DNA from 3 places in the Streptomyces sp. NPDC059788 genome. Region 3 is predicted to be linked to each of the others. Evidence: riboswitches for the same ligand, from Rfam matches in the RefSeq annotation. Region 3 holds a riboswitch; each other region holds the start of a gene.

Region 1 (4,205 bases), on a different contig from region 3:
GGAGCCCAGCGGCATGATCGCGGCGCAGCCCACGTCCTCCAGCCGGCGGGCCAGCACCGGGTCGTCGTTGGTGAACGGCAGCACCGTGAACCCGTCGTCCACCAGGGTCTCCGCGGCGTCCAGCAGCTCGACCGGGTCCGGCAGCAGGGTGCGCTCGTCGGCGACCACCTCCACCTTGATCCAGTCGGTGCCGAGCGCCTCGCGGGCCAGCCGGGCGGTGAGGACGGCCTCGCCCGCGGTGAAGCAGCCCGCCGTGTTCGGCAGCACGCGGATGTCGTGCCGCTCCAGCAGGGACAGCACCGAGCCGTGCACGGTCGGGTCCAGACGGCGCATGGCGACCGTCGTCAGCTCCGTGCCGGAGGCGAGCAGTGCCCGCTCCAGGATGTCGAGGCTGGGCGCCCCGCCGGTGCCCATGATCAGGCGCGAGTCGAAGGTGGTGTCGGCGATGGTGAGGAGATCGTCGGCCATGGTGTACGGATCAGCCTCCCTGGACCGCGGTGAGGACCTCGACGCGGTCGCCGTCGCCGACCGGGGTGGCGGGCCACTGGCCGCGCGGCACCACGGCCTCGTTGACGGCGGCCGCCACGCCGCCGGCGGCGGAGGTCAGTCCGGCGACGAGCCGGTCCAGGGTGAGCCCGCCGGGGAACTCGCGGGGCTCGCCGTTCACGGAGACGGTGATGGGCGTGGGGGGCGTGGTGACGGTCATACGGGCTGCTCCTGGGAAGCGGGGACGGGGGCGGGCGCGGAGCCCGGCCGGACACCGAAGGCCGGGAAGGGGCCGGACGGCTTCGGCGCGAAGCGGTCCGGGGCGAACGGCCGCGCCTCCTGCGGCAGCGGGCCGCCGGACAGCGCCGCCGCCATCGCGTCGCCCGTGACGGGCGTCAGCAGCACCCCGTTGCGGTGGTGCCCGGTCGCCAGCAGCAGGCCGGGCAGTGCGGTCGGGCCGAGCAGCGGCGCGTTGTCGGGCGAGCCGGGGCGCAGCCCGGCGCGGGTCTCGACCAGCGGCAGTTCGGTGATGCCGGGGACCAGTTCGTGGGCGTCCCGCAGCAGTTCGTACACCCCGCCCGCGGTGACCGTGGTGTCCCAGCCCAGTTCCTCGCTGGTGGCGCCGACCACCAGCTCGCCGTTCTCGCGCGGTACGAGGTAGAGCGGGCCGCCGCGCACCACGGCCCGTACGGTGCGGGACAGGAACGGTACGCCGCCGGGCAGGCCGTCCGGCATCCGCAGCCGCAGCACCTGGCCCTTGACCGGGCGGACCGGCGGCAGCACGTCCTCGGGGACGCCCGCCAGCTGCCCGCTGCGGCTGCCCGCGGCGAGCACGACCTGACCGGCCGCGATCCGGCTGCCGTCGGCCAGCTCGGCGCCGGTGGCGCGGCCCCGCTCGACGGTCAGCCGCTCGGCGTTGGTGCGGTGGAAGGCGACCCCGGCCCGTTCGCAGGCGGCGAGCAGCGCGGCGGCCAGCCGGCGCGGGTCCACCTGATGGTCCCCGTCCACGCGCAGCCCGCCGCGCACGCCCGGCGCGAGCATCGGCTCCAGGCGCCGGCATTCGCGCCCGGTCAGCCACTCGGACTCCAGCCCGCTGCGGCGCTGGAGGGCGTGCAGGTCGCGCAGATGCGCGCGGTCGTCGGCGTCCAGCGCGACGGCCAGGGTGCCGCACCGGCGGTAGCCGAGGTCCAGGCCGCTCGCCTCCGTCAGCTCGGCGGCGAAGTCCGGATAGCGGCGTGCGGAGGCCAGGTTGAGGCCGAGCAGGGTCTGCTCGCCGTAGTGCAGCTCGGTGACGGCGGCCAGCATTCCGGCCGCGACCTGGGCGGCGCCGCCGCCCGGCGCCGGGTCGGCGACGGCGGTGCGCAGTCCGAGCAGGGCCGCCCGCCAGGCGGTGACCAGGCCGATGATGCCGCCGCCGATGACGAGCACGTCCGGGTGCGGGCCGCCGGCCCCGGGGGCGGCGTGCTGTGCGGACGGCTTCGCGGATCGGGGTACGGACGGCTTCGCGGATCGGGGTACGGACGGCTTCTCGGACTGCGGTACGGGGGGCGGCTCCGCCGACGGCCGTACGGATGTCTGTGCAGGTGGATGCATGGGCGTCCAGCTCCTCCCTTCGCCGGAATGACCCGGATCAGGTTCGTACGGTCGGAGGCCGCGACAGCCTCCCTCTCAGCCCGGTCGCGTCCGGGCTCCCGCGAGTGCGTTCACCGGCAACCCTAGTACGGGCCGCCGACGCGCCGTAAGGGAGCGCCGGGCCGGGGGACGCGGGTTCCGGGCCGGTCCCCGCGGGTGACGGGCCGTGACGGTGTGTCATAGATCTCGTTGCGGGATGCTCCTGCTCGCGAGACACACCGCCCTAGAGTGATCGGGTGAGCGAGCAGACCCAGTCCCAGGACACTGACCGCGCGCGCCAGGACCGCGACGAGCGCGTCGCCGAACGGGCCCGTCGTGTCGTCATCGTGGGCGCCGGCCTGGCCGGCGTGCAGACCGCCGTCGCCCTGCGAGAGCAGGGCTGGCGCGGCGAGATCGCGGTGCTCGGCGACGAGCCGCACCGGCCGTACGACCGCCCGCCGCTGTCCAAGGCCGTGCTGCTCGGCAAGGCCGACGGCTCTACCTTCGACGTCGACTTCGAGGCGCTCGGCATCGACCTGCTCCTGGGGCGGCACGCCACCGGGCTCGCCGCAGCCTCCCGGGTGGTCGAGACGGAGGCCGGTCCGCTCCCGTACGACCACCTGGTGATCGCCACCGGCGCCGAGCCGGTGACCCTGCCCGGCTGCGACGGACTGCCGGACGTCCACGTCCTGCGCACCCTCGACGACGCCGAGCGGCTGCGGCCCGTACTGACCGGGCAGCGCGAGGTCGTGGTGGTCGGCGCGGGCTGGATCGGCGCGGAGTTCACCACCGCCGCGCGCGAGGCCGGCTGCCGGGTGACCGTCGTCGAGGCCGCCGACCGGCCGCTCGCCGGCGCGCTGCCCGCCGAGGTCGCCGCCCCCATGGCCGCCTGGTACGCGGACAGCGGCGCCGAACTGCGCACCGGGGCCCGGGTCGCCGCCCTCACCGAGGGCACGGTGACGCTCGCCGACGGCGCGACGCTCGCCGCGGACGCCGTCGTCGTCGGCATCGGCGCCCGGCCCTCGACCTCCTGGCTGGCCGGCTCCGGCGTCGAGCTGTCGCCCGAGGACCGCTCCATCCTGGCCGACGAGCGGCTGCGCACCTCCCTGCCCGACGTGTACGCGGTCGGCGACTGCGCCTCCTTCCCGTCCGCCCGCTACGGCAGCCGCCTCCTGGTCCACCACTGGGACAACGCCATGCACGGGCCGCGCAGCGTCGCCGCCACCATCGTCCGCGGCGAGGCGGAGGGCCCGGTCTACGACCCGGTCCCGTACTTCTGGTCCGAGCAGTTCGGCCGCTTCGTGCAGTACGCCGGGCACCACGCCGACGCCGACGAGACGATCTGGCGCGGCGACCCGGAAAGCGCCGCCTGGTCGGTGATCTGGCTGCGCGACGGCGTGCTCGTCGCGCTGCTGGCGGTCGGCCGGCCGCGCGACCTCGCCCAGGGGCGCAAGCTCATCGAGCGGGGCGCGGTACTGGACCGGCAGCTCGTGGCGGACGCGTCCGTACCGCTGAAGTCGGCGGCTGTCTGAGGCGGTCCGCGGTGGGCCTGGGCGGCCCGGAAGCCGGGCCCGGGGCCCGGTGGGCGGGTGCGGACCGAGGTGCGTTCGGGTGCTGTGGGCTGCGCCGATGGCGATGCCCCGCTACCGGCTGTCAGTGCGAGGTGGCAGGCTTGTCCTGTGACCGAGATTGACGCAAAGATCGATGGACTCGTGCCCGCCTGGCTCACCCTCCCCGACATCGCCGAGATGATCGGCGTCGAGGTGACGCGTGTGCGGCAGCTGGTGAAGGAGGGCCAGCTGATCGCGGTGCGCCGTGGCGAGAACCGTGCCCTGCATGTGCCGGCCGACTTCATCAAGGAAGGCAAGGTCGTCAAGGGCCTCGTCGGGACCCTCACGCTCCTGCGGGACGACGGCTTCGCCGACGACGAGATGCTGGAGTGGCTCTTCACCGCGGACGAGACCCTGCCCGGCACCCCCGCCCAGGCCCTGCGTGAGAATCGCGGTACGGAGGTGAAGCGCCGAGCCCAGGCGCTCGCCGTGTAGGAGCGCCCGACCCGGCCGCGGGCGCGCTCGCCGCGCGCCCGTGAGCCGTTCGCCGTCGCGTTC
Region 2 (4,205 bases), on a different contig from region 3:
CTGAGCGGCCCCCTGTTCCGCGACGAACAGCCGCAGGAGCCCATGCCCACCTCTTTGCCGGGGCCCGACAGCTCACAGCAACCCCACAAGCCGCAGAAGAAGAGCGCGGGACGCAACCTCCGGGCCGCCATAGGGGTCGGCGTCGGCCTCGGCGCCGTCATCCTCATCTCGCTCTTCGTCTACAAGCCGCTGTTCGTGGGCGTGATAGTGATCGCGGTGGTCGTGGGCCTGTGGGAGCTGACCTCGCGGCTGTCGGAGCGCAAGGACATCAAGGTGCCGCTGGTGCCGCTCGCGCTCGGCGGTACGGCCATGGTGGTCGCCGGCTACGTGCGGGGCGCGGAGGGTGCCTGGGTGGCGATGGCCCTCACCGCGCTCGCCGTCCTCGTATGGCGCATGACGGAGGCCCCCGAGAACTACCTCCGTGACGTCACGGCAGGCGTCTTCGCGGCGTTCTACGTGCCGTTCCTGGCGACGTTCGTGGCGATGATGCTGGCCGCCGACGACGGGCCGCAGCGCGTCCTGACGTTCCTGCTGCTGACCGTCGTCAGCGACACGGGCGCGTACGCGGTGGGCTGGCGCTTCGGCAAGCACAAGCTCGCGCCGCGCATCAGCCCCGGCAAGACCCGCGAGGGGCTGTTCGGCGCGGTGCTGTTCGCCATGGTCGCGGGCGCGCTGTGCATGGAGCTGATCATCACGGACGGCGCCTGGTGGCAGGGCCTGCTCCTGGGCATCGCCGTCGCGGCCAGCGCGACGCTCGGCGACCTCGGCGAGTCCATGATCAAGCGGGATCTCGGCATCAAGGACATGGGCACGCTGCTGCCCGGCCACGGCGGCATCATGGACCGCCTGGACTCCCTCCTGCCGACCGCCCCGGTCGTCTGGCTCCTGTACGTCATCTTCGTCGGATCCGGCTGACCAGCGGTTTTCCGTACGCGTCCCCGTACGCGTGAGGGGCCCGTCACACCTTGTGGCGGGCCTTTTCGCGCTCCGGGACCGGCCTCCCGTCCGAGCGGCGATCGTCACTTCGTACGTCTGCGACACTGGAAGAACCATGCCTAAGCCCGGAGAACTCACTTTCGTCGCGCCGCGCGGGGCCAAGAAGCCCCCGCGGCACCTTGCTGATCTCACCCCCGCCGAGCGGCGCGAAGCCGTGGCCGCGGCCGGTGAGAAGCCGTTCCGCGCCAAGCAGCTGTCGCAGCACTACTTCGCGCGGTACGCGCACGACCCGGCGGAGTGGACCGACATCCCGGCCGCGGCGCGCGGCAAGCTGGCGTCGGAGCTGCTGCCCGAGCTGATGAGCGTGGTGCGGCACATCTCCTGTGACGACGACACCACCCGTAAGACGCTGTGGAAGCTCCACGACGGCACGCTCGTGGAGTCCGTGCTGATGCGCTACCCGGACCGGGTCACGATGTGCATCTCGTCGCAGGCCGGGTGCGGCATGAACTGCCCGTTCTGCGCGACGGGGCAGGCCGGACTGGACCGGAACCTCTCCACCGCGGAGATCGTTCATCAGATCGTCGACGGCATGCGGGCGCTGCGCGACGGTGAGGTGCCGGGCGGGCCGGCCCGGCTGTCCAACATCGTCTTCATGGGCATGGGCGAGCCGCTGGCGAACTACAAGCGGGTCGTGGGCGCGATCCGGCGGCTGACCGACCCCGAGCCCGACGGCGTGGGGCTGTCCCAGCGCGGCATCACGGTGTCCACGGTCGGTCTCGTCCCGGCGATGCTGCGGTTCGCGGACGAGGGCCTGAAGTGCCGGCTCGCGGTGTCGCTCCACGCACCCGACGACGAGCTGCGCGACACGCTCGTACCGGTCAACACGCGCTGGAAGGTGCGCGAGGTGCTGGACGCCGCCTGGGAGTACGCGGAGAAGTCCGGCCGCCGGATCTCGATCGAGTACGCCCTGATCCGCGACATCAACGACCAGGCCTGGCGCGGGGACCTCCTGGGCCGACTGCTCAAGGGCAAGCGCGTCCATGTGAACCTGATCCCGCTGAACCCGACGCCCGGTTCGAAGTGGACCGCCTCGCGCCCCGAGGACGAGAAGGCGTTCGTCGAGGCCATCGCCGCGCACGGAGTGCCGGTGACCGTCCGCGACACGCGCGGGCAGGAGATCGACGGCGCCTGCGGGCAGCTCGCGGCCTCGGAGCGCTGACCGCCCGCTGGTACTGTGTGATCGAACAAATGCACATTCCGACAGGGGAGCGCCACAGCGCTGAGAGTGCGGCAGTGTCACGGACCGAGCGTCACGGACACCGAGGTGCCGCAGACCCTTGAACCTCGCCCGGGTCATTCCGGGTAGGAAGTTCGGTCGTCACTCATGCTGTTGCGCCCCATCCGGCCTTCCTCGTGAAGCGCCGGGTGGGGCCGCGTCTCTTCCTGGCCAGCCAGGAGGAATCCAGTGAGCACCACCAGAAGGATCACCGTCACGGCGCTGGCCGCCGCGGCCGGCATGACGGCGCTCGCCGCGTGCGGCTCGGGCGGCGGCGGCAGTACGGACCCCAAGACGGTCACGCTCGTCAGCCACGACTCCTTCAACGTCTCCAAGTCCGTGCTGGAGGAGTTCACCCGGCAGACCGGCTACAAGGTCAACGTGCTCAAGGGCGGGGACGCGGGCAAGGCCGTCAACCAGGCGATCCTCTCCAAGGGCAACCCGCAGGGCGACGTCTTCTTCGGGATCGACAACACACTGCTGTCGCGTGGCCTGAAGGAGGGGCTCTTCACCCCGTACGAGGCCAAGGGGCTGGCGAGCGTCCCCGGAGAGCTGCAGCTCGACAAGGCGGAGCACCGGGTGACGCCGGTGGACTACGGCGACACCTGCGTCAACTACGACCGCGCCTACTTCGCCGAACACAAGATCGCGCCGCCGCGGACCTTCGACGACCTGCTCAAGCCCGAATACAAGGGACTGCTCGTCACCGAGAACTCCGCCACGTCGTCGCCCGGCCTTGCCTTCCAGCTCGGCACCATCGCCGAATACGGTGAATCCGGCTGGCAGGACTACTGGAAGAAGCTCAAGGCCAACGGCGTAGAGGTCGTGGACGGCTGGGAGCAGGCGTACAACGAACGCTTCTCGGGCTCCGCGGCAGGCAAGGGCAAGGGCGACAAGCCCCTGGTGGTCTCGTACGCCTCCAGCCCGCCCGTCGAGGTGCTCGGCAAGAAGCCCGAGCCCAAGGAAGCGCCGACGGGTGTCGCGACCGGTACGTGCTTCCGGCAGATCGAGTTCGCCGGCCTGCTCAAGGGCGCCAAGAACGACAAGGGCGGCAAGGCGCTGCTGGACTTCCTGCTGAGCAAGAAGTTCCAGGAGGACGTCCCGCTCCAGATGTTCGTCAACCCGGCGCGTACGGACGCCAAGGTGCCCGAACTGTTCACCAAGTACGGCGAGAAGATCGACAAGCCGGAGACGGTGGCTCCGGACGCCATCACAAAGAACCGCGAACAATGGATCAAGCAGTGGTCCTCGCTCGTCCTGAAGTAACCGGCCGCGAGAAGCGGGCACGGCGCTCACGGGGACGGGGAACGGCCTCGCGGCTGGCTCTGATGGCCCTGCCGCTCGCCTTCTTCGCGCTCTTCTTCGCCTACCCCGTCGCCGCGATCGTCGGGCGCGGGCTGAAGGACGGCGGACAGTGGCAGCTGGGCCGGGCCGGGGAAGTGCTCTCCGACCCGGACGTCCTGCACGTGCTGTGGTTCACCGTCTGGCAGGCGGCGGCATCGACCGGGCTCACGCTGCTGATCGCGCTCCCCGGCGCATACGTCTTCGCGCGCTTCGAATTCCCCGGAAAGAGGCTGCTGCGGTCGGTGGTCGCGGTGCCGTTCGTCCTGCCCACGGTGGTGGTGGGCTCGGCGTTCCTGGCGCTGGTCGGGCGCGGCGGCGTACTGGACGACCTGTGGGGCGTACGGCTGGACACGTCGGTGTGGGCGATCCTGCTGGCGCACGTCTTCTTCAACTACGCCGTGGTCGTACGGACCGTCGCCGGCCTCTGGGGACAGCTCGACCCGCGGCAGGAGGAAGCGGCCCGGGTGCTCGGCGCGTCCCGCTGGAGCGCCTGGCGGCGGGTGACGCTGCCCGCTCTGGCGCCGGCCGTCGCGGCGGCCGCTCTGATGGTCTTCCTCTTCACCTTCACCTCCTTCGGGGTGGTGCAGATCCTGGGCGGGCCGAAGTTCTCCACTCTGGAAGTGGAGATCTACCGGCAGACCGCCGA
Region 3 (4,205 bases):
GGGCAGGTGACCTCAGTCGGCGAGGGGGAGGTAGACGCGGTTGCCCGCCGCCGCGAACTCCTTCGACTTCTCCAGCATCCCCGCCTCGATCTCCTCCGGGGACGAGCCCTCCTCGCCACCGAACTGCTCCGTGATACTCCTGCTGATCTTCATGGAGCAGAACTTGGGGCCGCACATGGAGCAGAAGTGCGCCGTCTTCGCCGGCTCCGCGGGCAGCGTCTGGTCGTGGTAGGCGCGGGCCGTGTCCGGGTCGAGGGCCAGGTTGAACTGGTCCTCCCACCGGAACTCGAAGCGCGCGTCGGACAGCGCGTCGTCCCACTCCTGGGCGCCCGGGTGGCCCTTGGCCAGGTCCGCCGCGTGGGCCGCGATCTTGTAGGTGATGACGCCGGTCTTGACGTCGTCGCGGTCCGGCAGGCCCAGGTGCTCCTTGGGCGTGACGTAACAGAGCATCGCGGTGCCCCACCACGCGATCATCGCCGCGCCGATCCCGGAGGTGATGTGGTCGTACGCGGGCGCGATGTCGGTGGTCAGCGGGCCCAGCGTGTAGAACGGGGCCTCCTCGCAGATCTCCTGCTGGAGGTCGACGTTCTCCTTGATCTTGTGCATCGGGACGTGTCCCGGCCCCTCGATCATCGTCTGTACGCCGTGCCGCTTGGCGATCGAGTTCAGCTCACCGAGCGTACGCAGCTCCGCGAACTGCGCCTCGTCGTTGGCGTCCGCGATGGAGCCGGGGCGCAGGCCGTCGCCGAGGGAGTACGTGACGTCGTAGGAGGCGAGGATCTCGCAGAGTTCCTCGAAGTGGGTGTAGAGGAACGATTCCCTGTGGTGCGCCAGGCACCACGCCGCCATGATCGACCCGCCGCGCGAGACGATGCCGGTCTTGCGGCGGGCCGTCAGGGGGACGTAACGCAGCAGAACGCCCGCGTGCACGGTCATGTAGTCCACGCCCTGTTCGGCCTGTTCGATGACCGTGTCCTTGTACACCTCCCAGGACAGCTCCTCGGCCTTGCCGTCCACCTTCTCCAGTGCCTGGTAGAGGGGGACGGTGCCGATGGGGACGGGGGAGTTGCGCAGCACCCACTCACGGGTGGTGTGGATGTTGCGGCCGGTGGACAGGTCCATGACCGTGTCGGCGCCCCAGCGGGTCGCCCAGGTCATCTTCTCCACCTCCTCCTCGATGGAGGAGGTGACGGCGGAGTTGCCGATGTTCGCGTTGACCTTCACCAGGAAGTTCTTGCCGATGATCATCGGCTCGATCTCCGGGTGGTTGACGTTGGCGGGCAGTACGGCCCGGCCGGCCGCGATCTCGTCCCGTACGAACTCGGGGGAGACGTTCTCGCGGATCGCGACGTACTCCATCTCCGCCGTGACCTCGCCGCGCCGCGCGTACGCGAGCTGGGAGACCGCGGCGCCGTCCCGGCCCCGCCGCGGCTGCCGGGGACGGCCGGGGAAGACCGCGTCGAGGTTCTTCAGACCGCCGCGCGGCGAGGTGTGCTTGAGGCCGTCGTCCTCGGGCCGCGGCGGACGGCCCGCGTACTCCTCGGTGTCCCCGCGGCCGATGATCCAGTTCTCCCGCAGCGGCGCCAGGCCGCGGCGGACGTCGCTTTCGATGTTGGGGTCGGTGTACGGCCCTGACGTGTCGTAGAGCGTCACGTCCTTGCCGTTGGTGAGGTGCACACGGCGGACCGGGACCCGCAGGTCGGGGCGCGATCCGGTGAGGTAGCCCTTGTGCCAGCCGATCTCCTTGGCGGAGCCCTGGCCGTTTTCGGGCGTGCGTGCATCCTGCAGAGTCATGAAGACCCACTCCCTACGCCGGCATTACCCGGTAACAGGTTCGGCGGTCGACGCAGCGATGTCCGTGACGGCGTTCCCGGCTTCGGCCGGACGTTCCGTACGGGGGTCAGCGCCCTCTCAGCCCGGTGCTCCGAGCTCCCGCGATTGCAAAGGTGCCACCACGGTAGCGGCCGTCGTGGCGCGGTGAACAGGGGGCCCTGCCAGTTCTTGCGATGATCGGGCGGTGACCAGCAACGAGCCCCCGCACTCCGCGCACCACCCCGTTCACGGCCCGGCGCACGCGCACGGGCCCGATCAGGAGCAGGGCCGTCACGGGCCCGACCTCACGCACGGCCATGGTCCCGGAGGCCACGGTCCCGGACCCGGCCCAGGACTCGGTCATGGCCACAGTCACAGCCATGGCCACGGCCCCGCCGCCCCCGTCTCGCGCCATCTGCGCAAGGTCATCGCCGCCGTACTGATCCCTTTCGCCGCCGCGGTCCTGGCCGGGCTGGTCGTCCTGTGGCCGGGTGGCGCGCCGGGGCACAAGCCGTCCGGTGTCGGCTTCGACCAGCAGACCGAGAAGGCGAAGGTGGTGAAGGTGGAGGAGGTGAACTGCGCGGACGTGCACGCCCAGCAGCAACAGCAACCGTCGCAGCAGCAACCGTCCTCCCCCGCGGACCCACGCCAACGCCAGGCACAGCACTGCGAACGGGCGATAATCGAGGTGACCACCGGCAAGGACACGGGCCGGCGGTTCGAGTCGATCGTGACGCCCGACGCCACGCGGCACTACACGGCCGGCCAGGGGGTCGTGGTCGCCTATGCGCCCAAGGCGCCCAAGGATCTCCAGTATTCGGTCGCCGACGTGGACCGGACCTTCCCGATGTGGGTGCTCGCCGCCATCTTCGCGGCGGCGGTCGTCGTGGTCGGACGGCTGCGCGGGGTGCTCGCGCTGGTGGCGCTGGTCGTGAGCTTCGCGGTCCTGACGCTGTTCATCCTCCCCGCCATCCTTCAGGGGTCGAATCCCCTGGTGGTCGCCATCGTCGGGGGCAGCGCGATCATGCTGGTCGCCCTCTACATGTGTCACGGACTCACGGCCCGTACGTCCGTCGCCGTACTGGGCACGCTCGTCTCGCTGCTGCTGATCGGCCTGCTCGGCTCTCTCTTCATCGGGTGGGCGCTGCTGACCGGCAACACCGACGACCAGACCGGGCTGGTGCACGGGCTGTACCCCGACATCGAGATCCGCGGCCTGCTGCTGGCAGGCATCATCATCGGCTCGCTGGGCGTGCTCGACGACGTGACGGTCACGCAGACCGCCGCGGTCTGGGAGCTGAAGGAGGCCGACCCGTCGGCGGGCTGGCGCAAGCTCTACAGCTCGGCGATGCGCATCGGGCGCGACCACATCGCGTCCGTCGTGAACACGCTCGTGCTCGCCTACGCGGGCGCGGCGCTGCCGTTGCTCCTGCTGTTCTCGATCGCACAGAGCAGTGTCGGTACGGTCGCCTCCAGCGAGGTGGTCGCCGAGGAGGTCGTACGGACGCTGGTGGGCAGCATCGGCCTGGTCGCGTCCGTACCGCTGACCACGCTGCTGGCCGCGCTGGTCGTCTCCGCGGACCGGGGGGCGACGGGCCGGAGTCCGGGACGGCGTGCCGGTCGGGGCGCCGGAAGCGGCAGGCGGCGGCGCAAACGCTGAGCGGGGCAGGCGCGGCGGATGGACCCGAGGGGCCGCGGGGCCGGGCAGACCGCAAGGGCCGGGTGGACCGCAGGGACTGGGCGGACCATGGGGCCTGGCGAAGGTCAGGGGGCTTGGCGGACCGCGCGGGCTGGGCGGGCCGGAGATCCCGGCCGGGCCGACAGCGGTCCGCCGCCGCCACCTGGGAGCCGCGGCTGAGGCCGCGACGGGCCCGGAAGAAGCCGTGCCGAGCCATCCCCGTACAGCCGCCGGTCACCCTGCCTTCTGGGCCTCCGAAAGAATGCGGTCCAATGTCGATTCGAGCGTGTCGCACACCTCTTCCTCCCCGATCGGTACCAGTCGGTCCGTACGGTCGAGGAAGGCCACCAGCGGCGGCGCACCGGCGCGGAACAACGCCCGTTCGTCGCCCACCTGGAGGCCGATGAAGACGTCGCTGAGGTGTTCGGAGGAGGACGGCTCGATGCGCACGTCACCCTCACCGGACGGCTTGCTCAGCCCGTCCAGCAGCAATTCCCGGCTGAACGCCCAGGTCACGGGCACATCGCCGGGAAGGTCGAAGGTGAAGCTGACCGCATAGGGGTCCGCGCAGTCGAAGTACAGCTCCACCGGGATACGGAAGGCGAGCTCCTCGGACACGAGGAAGCTCATGATCACTTCTGCCTGAACTGTGTCGGTCATCAGCCTCTGCCCCGTACTTGGTCGGAGATGGCCAGGAATCGTCCCTCTTGGCCCC

What was found. A riboswitch is a leader RNA that binds a small molecule or an ion and turns the genes downstream of it on or off. The one in region 3 is predicted to bind thiamine pyrophosphate.
Region 1: another riboswitch for thiamine pyrophosphate. It lies ahead of thiO (glycine oxidase ThiO); the one in region 3 lies ahead of thiC (phosphomethylpyrimidine synthase ThiC).
Region 2: another riboswitch for thiamine pyrophosphate. It lies ahead of ACFV57_RS12235 (thiamine ABC transporter substrate binding subunit); the one in region 3 lies ahead of thiC (phosphomethylpyrimidine synthase ThiC).

Annotation. Positions count from the first base shown of each region.
Region 1 covers NZ_JBHWHY010000038.1:5,896-10,100, reverse strand. Annotated here, with positions in the region: gene ACFV57_RS29390 (thiazole synthase) at 1-468, opposite strand, end outside; gene thiS (sulfur carrier protein ThiS) at 479-706, opposite strand; gene thiO (glycine oxidase ThiO) at 703-1,914, opposite strand; TPP riboswitch at 2,076-2,191, opposite strand; gene ACFV57_RS29375 (NAD(P)/FAD-dependent oxidoreductase) at 2,355-3,629, shown strand; gene ACFV57_RS29370 (Rv2175c family DNA-binding protein) at 3,777-4,142, shown strand.
Region 2 covers NZ_JBHWHY010000011.1:74,069-78,273, forward strand. Annotated here, with positions in the region: gene ACFV57_RS12225 (phosphatidate cytidylyltransferase) at 1-915, shown strand, start outside; gene rlmN (23S rRNA (adenine(2503)-C(2))-methyltransferase RlmN) at 1,052-2,158, shown strand; TPP riboswitch at 2,192-2,326, shown strand; gene ACFV57_RS12235 (thiamine ABC transporter substrate binding subunit) at 2,405-3,481, shown strand; gene ACFV57_RS12240 (ABC transporter permease) at 3,544-4,205, shown strand, end outside.
Region 3 covers NZ_JBHWHY010000062.1:18,610-22,814, reverse strand. Annotated here, with positions in the region: gene thiC (phosphomethylpyrimidine synthase ThiC) at 13-1,794, opposite strand; TPP riboswitch at 1,788-1,946, opposite strand; gene ACFV57_RS37380 (YibE/F family protein) at 2,018-3,472, shown strand; gene ACFV57_RS37375 (SsgA family sporulation/cell division regulator) at 3,725-4,150, opposite strand.